DNA from 3 places in the Aeromonas sp. MTB genome. Region 1 is predicted to be linked to each of the others. Evidence: riboswitches for the same ligand, from Rfam matches in the RefSeq annotation. Region 1 holds a riboswitch; each other region holds the start of a gene.
What was found. A riboswitch is a leader RNA that binds a small molecule or an ion and turns the genes downstream of it on or off. The one in region 1 is predicted to bind cyclic di-GMP.
Positions count from the first base shown of each region.

Region 1 (4,575 bases):
TCATCGGTCACCGTCAGCTCGAACACCAGATTGATGTCGGCAGTCACCGCATCGAGTACAACACGGGCCTTGGCCTGAGTGGCATCGAGCAGGGCAGCCTGCGGGCCGGAGATCTGCTTCCAGCTGTAGCTGAGCGCGCTGTTTTCCGGATCGTGGGAGGCCGAACCATCCAGCGTCACCTCGGTCGGGCCGGTCACCTTGAGGTCACTGCCCGCGTTGGCCAGCGGCGGCTTGTTGGCTGGTGGAGTGGTTCCCTCGCCGTGACCCAGACCCTCGTGCATGGCATTGAGGATGTCGCCGTTGTCGGCGTCGATCTCCCAGGAGAAGAGGCCACCGAGCTTGTTGGCCAGCACATACTGCCCCTTGGCCTTGACCGAGCGATCGTTGTCATAGGTGATGAGATCGCCGGTCGCCGCCTTGAACAGATAGGGCGCCTCGGCCACCTCGTCGTAGCCCTTCTCCCAGCCCGCCCCCATCCGGTTGTTGACGATGTCGCGGTAATCCACCACCCCGTCCTCCCAGGTGCCTTTCACCTTGCCGGTCGCCTTGCCGGTGAAGGGGTTGTTGCCCTGATAACCGCTCACCCCGGTCCAGCCACGGCCATACATGGCGGCACCAACCACCAGCTTGCCCGGTTCAACCCCCTGCGCCAGCAGCTGATTCACTGCCTTGTCGGTGGTGTACTTGGTATCGGGGTCCCAGCTCGCCGCATAAAGGTTGGTCTGGTGACCGAGCTCGGTGTTGCTCCAGGCACCGTTGTAGTCGTAGGTCATCATGAAGATGTGGTCCATGTAGGGCTGGGCCGCTTTGTAGTCCACATCCTGGATCTTGTCGCCCCCCGCTCCAATGGCGGAAGTGAGCTCATACTGGCGACCGGTCTCGGCCTCCAGCTCGTCGAGCATGGCCCGCAGCTCCTTCATCAGGGCCACATAAGTGGCACCATCACTCGGGCTGCCCAGTTTCGGGTTGGCACCCTGTCCGCCCGGGTACTCCCAGTCGATATCCACACCGTCGAAGAACTTCCAGGTCTGCAGGAACTCTTTCACCGAGCCGACAAACACATCGCGCTTGGTTTTGTCACCGAGGAAGTAGAAGGGATCGGAGAGGGTCCAGCCACCGACCGAGGGGAGGATCTTGAGGTTCGGATAGGCCTGCTTGAGCGCCATCAGGGCGCCAAAGTTGCCCTTGTAGGGCTCGTCATGAGCAGTGAGGTTGCCTTGCGGCATCTGGATGGCGGCCCAGGGATCGTGCATCGCCACCTTGAAGTCCGCCCGGCCGGCGCACGCCCGTTGCAGCGCCTGGAAGCTCCCTTCGATCTCCTTGAGGCTGTCGTTGAGGCCATCCCCGCCGCAGATGGGGGTGAAGCCATAGAGGATATGGGTCAGGTTCTGGGCCGGGATCTTGTCCACCGTAAACTTGCGGCCATAGACTCCCCACTCCACATAGTAAGTCCCCACCACCTTGCCGGACTTGTTGGCGTAGGGCTTGTTGTTCTCCTGCAGCGGCGCCTTGAGTGGCGCCAGATGGCTGCCGTCGGTATCGGCGACCACGATCTCCTTGGCATCAGAGAGGGTACAGCCATCGGCGTTGCACAGCGCCACCTGCATCTGGTAGCGCCCCCCTTTCTTCACCTTGAATTTGGCGCTGCCCGCTGCGGTCGAGGGGCCGGACCACACCTCCTGACCATTGAGCAGCACCTTGGCACTCTGGCCCAGATCGCCGCTCCAGAGGTTCCAGTTCACCTCCACATCGGCGGCATCCTTTACCTTGACCAGATTGTTGTAGGCAGTAGCCGCCTGATCGACTTCAACGATGGAAAACTTGGTGGGGCCCCATCCGATGGTCGGCTTGCCGGGCGCCGCAGCATAAGCGGACGAGGCGCAGCACAGACCGACCGCAAGGGCCAGCATGGTAGGCTTTGGACTTAGCATTTTTTATATTTCCCTATTTCGTTATGTTGGCAACGAAAAGGGCTACGCCCTGACAGGTAACGCAGACGGCAGTGCGGCCTCTTGGCAAAGGTGCACAACAACCTGTGGTGGCCCCGCTATCTCAAGTACGGCTCATCCCTGGACCGGAAGCTTTGCGTCCCGACCTTGCGATCGGTTTGCCCTTCGGTTACTTCATTTGCGATGCAAAAAATCGCATCCCGACTATAGAGTGAGCCAATCCGGTCTGCCACTGTCGGCGTTGAACGACAGTGGCAAGCCAATACTGTAACTGGCGGCGATTGCGCTGGAAGATGAAGAGATCTTCGCCAATAAATCTCTGTTTTCGGCATTCATCCATGACCAGGGCCTGCGGGATCATTGCACGGTTTTGTGAGCCGGTTCACGGCTAGCTGCCCCGGATGCGGCTAGCGCAGCAGCAGGCTGTTCATCAGGGCTCGCAGTTTGAGTGGTTTGACCGGTTTGCTGATGTAGCCATACCCACGCTCGCGGATCTGCACCTGCAGCTCGCTCTTGCGATCAGCGCTGATGATGATGCCTCCCAGCTCGTCGCCACACACTCGCTGGAGGGCTGCGAGCGCCTCCAACCCGGTCTTGCCATCATCGAGGTGGTAGTCGGAGAGCACCAGTCTCGGCACAAACCCCTCTGCTACCAGCGCCTCGGCTTCGGCCAGATCGACGGCGCAGCGCACCTCGCAGCCCCAACGGCCGAGCAGGGTGCTCATGGCGGTCAGAATGTCCCGCTCGTTGTCGATACAGAGCACGGCTACACCTTCCAGCTGGCTGTCACGCACCACCGGCGCCGCCAGCTGATGGGCCGTGACCGGCCGGGTCGCCAGATTGAGGGTCACCGCAAAGACAGATCCCTTGCCCGGCCAGCTCTGCAATGTGAGCTGATGACCGAGCACCTGCGAGATGCCGCGGGCGATGGCGAGCCCCAGACCTAGCCCCTGCTCCTTGGCGGTGCGGGAGTGATCGAGGCGGGAGAACTCGTCGAAGATCGCCTCCTGCTTGTCTTGCGGGATACCGGGGCCGTTGTCCCATACCTCAATGCGGATCTTCTCCCCCATCCGGCGGCAACCAAGCAGCACCCTGCCGCCCGGGTTGTAGCGAAACGCATTGGTCAGGAAGTTCTGCAGCACCCGGCGCAGCAGCCGCACATCGCTGTGCACCGCGTGCTTGCTCTCCACCACCGAGAAGTGGATCCCCCCCGCCTGCGCCAGTACGCCAAACTCCGCCTTGAGGTTGTCGAGCAGATCGCGCAGGGCAAAGTCGAGCTTCTTGGCCTTGAACTTGCCCGCTTCGAGCCGCGAGATATCGAGCAAATCGGTGATGAGATCCTCGGTCGCCCCCAGCGCATCGTCGATATGGCGGGCGATGCGGGCCTGCTCACCAGCATCGGGCAGCATCTCCAGCAGGGAGGAGGTAAACAGCTTGGCGGCATTGAGGGGCTGGGTCAGATCATGGCTGACCGCCGCCAGAAAACGGCTCTTGGATTGATTGGCCCGCTCCACCTGCTGGTTCACCAGCAGCAGTTGACGGTTGAGATCGGAGAGCTCACGGGTGCGCTCGGCCACACGCGCTTCCAGATGTTCGTTCGCTTCGCGCAGCACCCGCTCCGCATCGCGAAACGGCGTGATGTCGGTAAAGGTCATGACAAAACCGCCGGCTGGCATGGGGTTGCCCTGCATCTCGATCACCCGCCCGTCCGGGCGCTCCCGCGCCGAGATATGGGCGCTGCCCCGCTTCATAAAGGCGACCCGCCGCGCCACGTGATCCTCGATATCACCGGGGCCACAGAGCCCCTGCTGGGCGTTGTAGCGGATGATCTCTTCAATAGGACGCCCTGCCTGAATAAGCCCCGGCGGATAGTGGAACAGCTCGATGTAGCGGCGGTTCCAGGCCACCAGACGAAGCTCCCTGTCCACCACCGAGATCCCCTGCCCGATATGCTCGATCGCCCCCTGCAGCAGGCCACGGTTGAAGCGAAACACGTCGGAGGCCTCATCGACTATGGTGGCGATCTCCTCGAGCTGCATGTTGCGCCCCTGCAGGGCCGAGGCGAGCACCAGCCGTGCCGATGAGGTACCAAACACCCCCGCCAGCAGCCGCTCGGTGTGGGCAATCAGCTCGGCCGAAGCCTGCATCTGGGGCGCCAGGGTGCCGCCCCGCTCACCGGCGAAACGACCAAAGGCGCGTTTGACCCGGCTTGAGCCGACAAAGCGGGCCGCCAGCATCTCCAGCTCCTTGACCGAGACCCGCGCCTGATAGAGGGCGGCGGTATCGCGACTCGGCTTGCCGACAAAGTTGGCCGCCTGCAGCCGCTCGCTCACCGCCGGACGGGAAAGCAGCGAGCCAGCCACATAGCCGAGCAGGTTGAAGAGCAGGCTCAGGAAGATGCACCAGGCCCCGAGACTCAGCTCGCGAAACGCGGGCCAGTCCGGCGGCGCCAGCAGCTCGGCCAGTGGTGAACCGGCCAGCAGCCCGCTCTCCACCAGCAGGGTGACGAACCAGAGGCTCACCCCGAGGCTCAACCCAAGATAAACCCCCTTGCGATTGCCGTGACGCCAGTAGAGGCCGAGCAGCAGGGCCGGCGCAAACTGGGCCACCGCGCCAAAGGAGAGAT
Region 1 covers NZ_CP147026.1:943,996-948,570, reverse strand. The annotation lists gene WBR25_RS04455 (glycosyl hydrolase family 18 protein) at 1-1,931, opposite strand, end outside; cyclic di-GMP riboswitch class I at 2,035-2,122, opposite strand; gene WBR25_RS04450 (hybrid sensor histidine kinase/response regulator) at 2,357-4,575, opposite strand, start outside.

Region 2 (4,575 bases), 1.0 Mb from region 1:
GATTCCCTGCTGGCGATCAGGACGACATCAGCCATCACAGCAGCGGCGATTTCACTCACAAAGGTATCGAAATATCCCTGGCCGCTCGAATGAGCCAGACTTGAGATGATTTGATAGACGGAATCGAGTGCTCGCCTCATGGCAAGTGGCTTTCTCTCCTTGAAGGTTAGAACACGACTCTACTGAAGAGCCGTGGGCAGTGCAAATATGCAATCAGCAAGATATTAAAAAGCCTTGAAAAAAGGGACCAAAAGGTCCCTTTTTGTCGCAGAAATCACGACTCGATCCCACTATGCCGCAAAACAGTGTACCTGCTTGAAGCTCACACAGGCGGCGGGTCAGGAATCTCAGGCAGCGATCCCGCTGTGTCGCAACAGTGCATCCACCTTGGGCTCACGACCACGGAAGGCTCGGAACAGCTCCATCGGCTCCTTCGAGCCCCCCTTCTCCAGAATATTCTTCAGGAAGGATTGGCCGGTGGCCGGGTTGAAGATCCCCTCCTCCTCGAAGCGGGAGAAGGCATCGGCAGAGAGCACCTCGGCCCACTTGTAGCTGTAGTAGCCCGCCGCATAGCCGCCCGCGAAGATGTGGGAGAAGCTGTGCTGGAAGCGATTGAACGCCGGTGGCGTCATCACTGCTACCTGACTGCGTACCTCATCCAGCAGCGCCGGAAGCTGCGCCGGATTGGCCGGGTCAAACTCCTGATGGAGACGGAAGTCGAACAGGGCGAACTCCAGCTGGCGCAGCATCTGCATGGCGGCCTGGAAGTTGCGGGCGGTCAGCATCTTCTCCAGCAGATCGGCAGGCAGCGGCTCGCCGGTCTCGTAGTGGCCGGAGATAAAGGCCAGCGCCTCGGACTCCCAGCACCAGTTCTCGAGGAACTGGCTCGGCAGCTCCACCGCATCCCACGCCACGCCGTTGATACCGGCGACACCGGCCACATCGATGCGGGTCAGCATGTGGTGGATGCCGTGGCCAAACTCGTGGAACAGGGTGACCACTTCGTTGTGGGTGAACAGCGCCGGTTTGCCATCCACCGGGCCGTTAAAGTTACAGGTCAGGTAGGCCACCGGTTTTTGCAGCGAGCCATCCTGACGGTAGCGACGGCCCAGACAAACATCCATCCAGGCCCCGCCCTGCTTGTGCTCGCGGGCGTAGAGGTCGAGATAGAAGCTGCCGCGCAGCTCGTCGTCGGCATCGAAGATGTCGTAGAAGCGCACGTCCGGATGCCAGGTGTCGATGCCGAGACGCTCGCGCACCTTCATGCCGAACACCCGCTTCACCACCTCGAACAACCCCTTCACCACCTTGCTGGCGGGGAAGTAGGGGCGCAGCTGCTCGTCGGAGATGGAGAACTTGTGCTGTTTGAGCTTCTCGGCGTAGTAGGCGAGATCCCAGGCGGCCAGCTCGCTCTGACCGTGTTGTTCGGCGGCGAAGGCGCGGATCTCCTCCAGCTCGGCCTTGCCTTGCGGCAGGGATTTGGCCGCCAGATCGGTGAGGAAGCTCACCACCTGTTCGGTCTTGTCCGCCATCTTGGTGGCCAGGGAGAGCTCGGCATAGTTGGCGAACCCCAGCAACTGAGCCAATTCTCGGCGCAGGGTGAGCAGCTCGCTCATGATGGCGGAGTTGTCCCACTTGCCCGCATTGGGGCCCTGATCGGAGGCGCGAGTGGTGAAGGCTTCGTACATCTCGGCCCGCAGCTCGCGGTTGTCCGCGTACATCATCACCGGCAGGTAGGAAGGGATATCCAGCGTGAACAGCCACCCCTCTTTGCCTTTAAGTTCCGCCATCTGACGGGCAGCGGCACGCACGCTGTCGGGCAGACCGGCCAGCTCGGCTTCATCGGCCACCAGCTTGTGCCAGCCTTGGGTCGCATCCAGCACGTTGTTGCTGAAACGGGAGGCCAGCTCGGAGAGGCGGGCCTGAATTTCGCCGTAACGCTGCTGCGCCTCGGCAGGCAGACCGATACCGGAGAGGCGGAAGTCACGCAGGGTATTCTGGATCTCCTTGCGCTGGGCACCGCTCAGCAGCGGAAAATCATCGCTCTCGGAGAGGGCCAGATAGGCCTGATAGAGCCCTTCATGCTGACCGACATAGGTCTGGAATTCGGAGAGCAGCGGCAGGCAGGCGTCATGGGCCTCGCGCAGCGCTTCGCTGTTGAGTACGGAGTTGAGGTGGCTGACCGGTGACCAGATCCGTGACAGGCGGTCATTTACCTCTTCCAGCGGGGCAATCAGGCTATCCCAGGTATGGGGATCACGCTGGGCCAGCACATCGCTGATCTTCTGCTTGCAGTCAGCAATAGCCTGAATCACGGCAGGCTGAACCTGCTCCGGCTTGATCTGGCTGAAAGGGGGCAGCGAATCCATTGTCAGCAAAGGGTTATTCATCCCGGTTACCTCTTGTTTGGTCTTGAACAGACCGCTTTAGCAGCTCTGTATGGCTTTCTAACATGTGGCCAAGCCACGCAATAATCAAGCGGGAATCCACCTCTCGGCACTGTTTTCCCCTCTTTGTGAGCTCAAACACCTCTCTGCCAGATACTGGACGGCAACAGCATGAATAATCGGTACTTTTTTGCTCTTTTTGCGGCTTTTTCAACTCTCGAACCACAAGGGAGCAGACCAAATCCAATCGACAAAAGAGTAGGTTACAGCGGCCTATCACCGGCCCTTTCCATGCTTGGAAAATAACCAATCAACAAGTTAATAACCAAAACAAATCATACACATACGTTGATTAATTTATTTTTAAGTGCATATCATAAGCAGCCTGTTACTCAGGTCACTTGATTCTCTGTGCTGCACAGAAATCGGGTGAAAAAGGCAAAGTGACCCGAAAGGGCGCGACGCAAAGCCACCGGTCTAAGGGAAAACACCTATGACAGCGGGGCTGCCCCCGGGAGCGTTCGGCCATAGCTGTACGCTCCGTTTGTACTGTATGGAGATATCAAGATGAACAAATTGAAGTTATCCCTGCTGGGCTGTCTGCTCGGCATGGGCGCCCCCATGGCATATGCCGCCAGTGCCGGTCAGGCGATGGTCAACCCCCAGTCCGGCGTAGTGGTCGGCTATTGGCACAACTGGTGTGACGGCTCGGGCTACAAGGGCGGTATCGCCCCCTGCGTCAAGCTCGATCAGGTCAACCCGCAATACAACGTGGTCGATGTCTCCTTCATGAAGGTCTATGGCAGCGATCCCATCCCCACTTTCAAACTCGACCCGGCCATCGGCATGAGCGAAAGCCAGTTTATAGAGCAGATCGCCGAGCTGAACCGTCAGGGCCGTGCCGTGCTGCTGGCGCTGGGCGGTGCCGATGCACACATCGAGCTGCGCAAGGGTCAGGAGCAGGCCTTTGCCGACGAGATCATCCGTCTGGTGGAGACCTATGGCTTCGACGGGCTGGATATCGACCTGGAACAGGCCGCCATCACCGCCGCCGACAACCAGACCGTGATCCCGGCGGCCCTGCGTCTGGTCAAGGATCACTACCGCGCCCAGGGGAAAAACTTCCTCATCACCATGGCGCCGGAGTTCCCCTATCTGACCCAGACTGGCGCCTACATCCCCTATATCCGCAATCTGGAAGGGTACTACGACTGGATCAACCCTCAGTTCTACAACCAGGGTGGCGACGGTATCTACATCGATGGTATCGGCTGGATTGCCCAGAACAACGATGCCCTGAAAGAAGAGTTCATCTACTACATGGCGGATTCGCTGAGCAACGGAACCCGCGGCTTCTACAAGATCCCCCATGACAAGCTGGTGTTCGGCATTCCGACCAACATTGACGCCGCCGCCACCGGCTATGTGCAGGATCCGCAGAAGCTCTACAACGCCTTCAACCGCCTGAAGAGCGAGGGGCAACCGCTGCGTGGCGTGATGACCTGGTCCATCAACTGGGACATGGGCCGCAACGCCGCCGGTCAGTCCTACAACGAATCCTTCATCAAGAGCTACGGCCCCTTCATCCACGATCAGGAGATCACGCCGCCGGTCGACAACGGCAAGCCGGTGTTCAGCGGCCTGAGCGATACCCGCATCAAGCAGGGTACCGCCTTTGATCCGCTGGCCGGTGTCAGCGCCAACGACAAGGAAGATGGCGACCTGACTGGCCAGATCCAGGTAGAAGGCTCGGTAGACAGCCAGCGCATCGGCCTCTACCCCCTCACCTACAAGGTGAGCGATCGCGACAACAACGTCACCGAGCAGGTACGTACCATCGAGGTCTACAGCATGAAGCCGGTGTTCAGCGGTGTCACCGACACCACGCTGGAGCTGGGTACCGCTTTCGATCCGATGACCGGCGTCAGCGCCCATGATGAAGAAGATGGCGACCTGACCGCCCAAATCAAGGTCAGCGGCAACGTCGATAGCAGCAAGGTCGGCCGCTACACCCTTACCTATCAGGTGAGCGACAGCGCCGGTCAGCAGGTAACCCAGCAGCGCAACGTGACCGTCAGGGAGCAGGGCGCCGTCTGTGAAAACAGCTGGGATGCCAAGAAGGTCTACGTGGGTGGCGACATCGTCAGCCACAACGGCAAGAACTGGCTGGCAGGCTGGTGGACCCAGA
Region 2 covers NZ_CP147026.1:4,510,201-4,514,775, forward strand. The annotation lists gene WBR25_RS20685 (putative bifunctional diguanylate cyclase/phosphodiesterase) at 1-140, opposite strand, end outside; gene prlC (oligopeptidase A) at 348-2,390, opposite strand; cyclic di-GMP riboswitch class I at 2,815-2,900, shown strand; gene WBR25_RS20695 (immunoglobulin-like domain-containing protein) at 2,955-4,575, shown strand, end outside.
Region 2: linked by a shared signal. The riboswitch ahead of WBR25_RS20695 (immunoglobulin-like domain-containing protein) and the one ahead of WBR25_RS04455 (glycosyl hydrolase family 18 protein) in region 1 are both predicted to bind cyclic di-GMP.

Region 3 (4,575 bases), 1.5 Mb from region 1:
GGAGCTGGGGATCGAGTTGTTCATCCGCTACGGCAAGCGGCTGCTCGGCATGACCGAGCCGGGCAAGGAGTTGCTGGTGATTGCCGAGCGCATTCTCAATGACGCCAACAACATCCGCAAACTGGCCAGCACCTTTGCCAACCGCGACTCGGGCCGCTTGCTGGTGGCGACCACCCATACCCAGGCGCGCTATGCCTTGCCGCGGGTGGTAAAGGCGTTTCGCGAGCAGTTCCCGCTGGTGCAGCTGGAGCTGCGTCAGGGCAGCCCGGAGGAGATAGTGCGGCTGGTGCAGACCGGCGAGGTGGATATCGGTATCAGCAGCGAGCAGCTCGACAAGAGCGAAGGGGTGGTGGCATTTCCCTACTACCGCTGGCACCACAATATCGTGGTGCCAGAGCAACATCCGCTTACTGGCGAGCTGGATCTGACGCTGGCGGCGCTGGCCAACTGGCCCATCGTCACCTATCAAGCCGGGTTGACCGGGCGGGTGCGGGTGGATGAAGCCTTTGCTGCGGCGGGCATCGAGCCGCAGATCCTGCTGACGGCGCAGGACTCCGATGTCATCAAGACCTATGTCGAGCTGGAGATGGGGGTCGGCATACTGGCCGACATGGCGTTCGACGCCCAGCGCGATCAGGGGCTGGTGCAGCTCGATGGCAGCCATCTGTTTGCCCCCCACACCGCCTGGATCGGCCTCAAACAGGGGCAGTTCCAGCACAACTTTGCCTGGCAGTTTATCCAGCTCTGCAACCCCGAGCTGGCGCTGGCGGATATTCAGGCCCGCGCCATGGGCAGCGAGCCTGCCATCGACTTCCAGATTTGAATCGGAAGAGAAGAGCAAAAGGGGAGCCATTGGCTCCCCTTTTGCTATCCGGTGGCGAGTTACTTCACTTCATCCCACGCCATCTGCCAGTGGGAGCCGATGCCCGGCTCGTACTGGGTGGTAGTGGTGGTCCACTGCTGGCAGTAGCCGCTGTAGGGGAAGGGCTTGCACTGATAGACCTTGCCATTTTTCGGCTGCTGCACCTTGGTGCCGGCGGCATAGGATTTGAGCGAGTTCGGGAAGACGAAGTCGTATTCGCCGCTGCTCTGCTCCTTGAACATCAGATCCATGGTCTGCTGAATGGTCTCGCCGCCCGCTTTCGGGGTGGCCTTGATCACCAGCTGGTGGTGACCTGCCTTGAGCCCTTCCAGCGCCATGGTAAAGGTGTGGCTGCTGTCCTTGATGTCGGCACTGCTTTCACCCTTGGCGACGCCGCCGTGGTCATAGAGGGTGTTGGTGACGGCCAGATCGCCCTGTGCGGTGACGGTGAAATCGAGGGTGGCCTTGCCGTTGTCCAGCACATAGTCGCTGGCCAGACCGCTGACGCTGATGTTGTCCACTACCGGCGGCTGCAGCTGTTGCAGATCAATCTCGACTCGATCCAGTTTGCTGTCTCGATGCAGATAGACGGGGTTCATACCGTAGACCGGATTGAACTGGCCATCGGCTCCTTGCTGACCGGCGCGGATCAGGCTCTGCTCGGCGTTGATCTTGCTGGCGAGAGCATGGGCCCAGTTGTTCTTCTGGCCCTGCTCGGCAGTGGTGATGGTCAGCACGGTTTGCAGATCAGGGCGCTCGCCGTTGGCATCGAATACCCGGGTCATCGCCTTGTCACCCATCGCGAGGTCGATGGAGGGGTAGATGGTGCCTGCCTGGCTCCACTCCAGCGGCGGCTGGCTGCCATCTTTGAACTTGGCATCGATGATGTTGTAGAAGCTGTTGCTGGTATCGCCCACTTCCCACACGCCGAGGATCACCTGATAACCGGTGCGCTCCGGCAGGACACAGTTGTGGGTCACCTGCTTGGGCGGCTGCACCATATTGCCGTCGATGACGCAGAAGGGGGTCAGGTCAAACGAGGCGCGGGTGAGCGGCTGGTTGGGGTTCCAGTCCTGCTTGGTGAGGTAGTAGCGCCAGTTGCGGGTGACATGGTTGGCAGTGAAGGTCCAGCTGATGGCGAAGGGGCCGGGCTGTACTTCACGCTTGGTCCAGCGGTCGCTGGTCTGGATGTTCAGCTCGCTCCAGCGCGGGCTACCCGCCGAGGCGATTTGTCCATCCTGCGGGCCGGTTTGCGGGAAGCCTGAGGGGCCCTCCACGCTCTGGGGCTCCCACTGCACGCCGCCACACTGGCTGTTGCCACCGGTTTTGCACAGGTAGTTGCGACTCTCAGGCTGGCTGATGTAGCCATGAGCCAGGGCGCTGCCGCTGGCCAGCAGGGCCAGCATCGCCGCGATGTGATTGAGTTGGATTTTTGCTGCCATACATTCCTCTGTTCGATAGATGTGGGCAGTCAGTTGGCCAGGGAGTTCCCCGATGCACACTTGCGTGTGGCAACCCCGCTATCCTGGACAAAACGTCTGTAGACCGGAGGCTTTGCGTCCCGACCTTTCGGTCAGTTTGCCAAATGACTAGATGGTTATTGATGGGCCAAATGTTCGGCCATCAGCATTGTGCACTGCATTGATTAATTATTTGAAGTTAAATGTTTAAATGCACCGTTCAACGGCACATTGCTCATTCTAACTGACTGTTTTTAAATTGTTCTCTAATTTGTGAATGGCGTCGAATGCTGTTGAATATGCCGATAAGATGCATGCTGATTGCGTGTTGGCGGCGTAAAAAAACCTGCCAGCTTGGCTGGCAGGTCGGGTGACAAGGCGACACAGGTTGACGCCATCAATGACGGGCGCGCTGCTCGCCGGAGGGGAGAGATACGGGAGCCATCATTGGTGCAGTGGAGGACTCCTTGCCCAGTTTGAACACCGCAAGTCGCTCATCCAGGCTGCGGGAGAGACCGGCCAGCAGCTCGCTCTCCTGCGCCAGTTGCGAGGCGGACTGGGACATCTCCAGCGCCGAGTCGTTGATGCCGCTGACGTTGCGGTTCATATCCTCGGCCACCATGCTCTGCTGCTCGGCGGCGGTAGCGATCTGGGTCGCCATGTCGCTTACATGCTGGATGTGGTTGACGATCAGGGTGAGATCCTGCCCCGCCTGCTGGGATTGGTTGACGCTGCTCTCCGCCAGTTTGCGGCTGGTGTCCATGGCATTGGCGGCGGTGACGGCTCGTTGCTGCAGCTGGGCAATGGTGCTCTGGATCTCTTCGGTGGATTGGCGAGTGCGGCTGGCCAGCTGGCGCACCTCGTCGGCCACCACGGCAAAGCCCCGTCCCTGCTCGCCGGCACGGGCTGCTTCGATGGCAGCGTTGAGGGCCAGCAGGTTGGTCTGCTCCGAAATGGCGCTGATGACGGCGGTCACTTCGCTGATCTGCATCACCCCCTCTTTGAGCTGGTTGACCTGCTGGGTGGCCTGCTCCACCTCGGTGGCCAGCGCCTTGATACCGTGCACGCTTGCATGAACGTCACGGTTGCCGAGACCCGCTTCACCGGTCGCTTCCTGGGTATCCCGCGCGGTATTTTCGGCGTGCCCAGCCACATCGGAGATGGTGGCGCTCATCTCGTTCATGGCGGTAGCGAGCTGGGCCAGCTGATCCCGCTGGCTGGTGACCGCCTGATTGGTCTGCTCGGCGGAGGCGGCGATGCGCAGGGCGGCATCGGCCACGTTGCGAGCCCCCTGACTGGCCTCCAGCAGGGCGTGACGGATGGCATCGAGACTCTGGTTGGTGCAGCGGGCGACCACTCCCAGCTCATCCTTGCCCTGTACCGGGATGCTTACCACCAGATCCCCCTTGGCGACTCGTTGCATAGCGTGGTTGATCTGGCTGAGGGGGGAGACGATGGAGTGGGTGATGCGCCAGCCCAGCAACCCCATCAGCAGGATCACGATGGCGGTGGCGGTCCCCATCTTCATGTACTGGGCCCAGATGGTCTGCTGAATATCCTGCAGCAGCATGCCGGAACCGAGGATCCAGCCCCAGGGCTGATAGCCGGATACCATGGAGAGCTTGTCGGCGGTCTCACCCGATGGGCCGACCCACACATATTGCAGAGTGCCCTGTTTGCCCCCTTTGGCGATATCCACCATCTGATACCAGAACTGCCCGGAGGTGGCGGCACCTCCTTCACCCATCTTCTGGCCGACCAGTTCGGGACGGATGGGGTGAACCACCATGGTGCGGTTCTCGTCGATGACGAACAGGTAGTTGTTGCCATCAAAGCGGGTGTTGGTCAGCAGCTTGCGCGCCTCCTGCTGAGCCTGCTCTGCTGGCAGGGTGCTGGCCAGAAACTGGATCTGGCTCATGGCCTGCTCCAGTACCGCATTGAGCCGCGCCTCTCGCTCGCTCATCAGATTGCGCTGGAGCGCGTTGGCCGAGATAAGCAGCAGCGAGACAAAACCGACAAACGCCAGTGCGAGCAGCAAGATCAATTTGCGGCTCACGGTAATATCACCGAGCTTGAACATGACTAAACCCTCATTTCCCTGTTGATTTTATGTGGCTCTGTACCGCGTCAGCCAGTTTGTAAGAGTTAACAACTCATTTACTTTCAGTCTCTTGCCGAGCTTTCTCAAATGAGCGTTTTAACATCAGTATAGTCAGCAGACAGCAACCCCCACTTTTTGGTAGCGTGTTGATG
Region 3 covers NZ_CP147026.1:4,032,162-4,036,736, reverse strand. The annotation lists gene cbl (HTH-type transcriptional regulator Cbl) at 1-823, shown strand, start outside; gene gbpA (N-acetylglucosamine-binding protein GbpA) at 883-2,304, opposite strand; cyclic di-GMP riboswitch class I at 2,370-2,455, opposite strand; gene WBR25_RS18420 (methyl-accepting chemotaxis protein) at 2,720-4,402, opposite strand.
Region 3: linked by a shared signal. The riboswitch ahead of gbpA (N-acetylglucosamine-binding protein GbpA) and the one ahead of WBR25_RS04455 (glycosyl hydrolase family 18 protein) in region 1 are both predicted to bind cyclic di-GMP.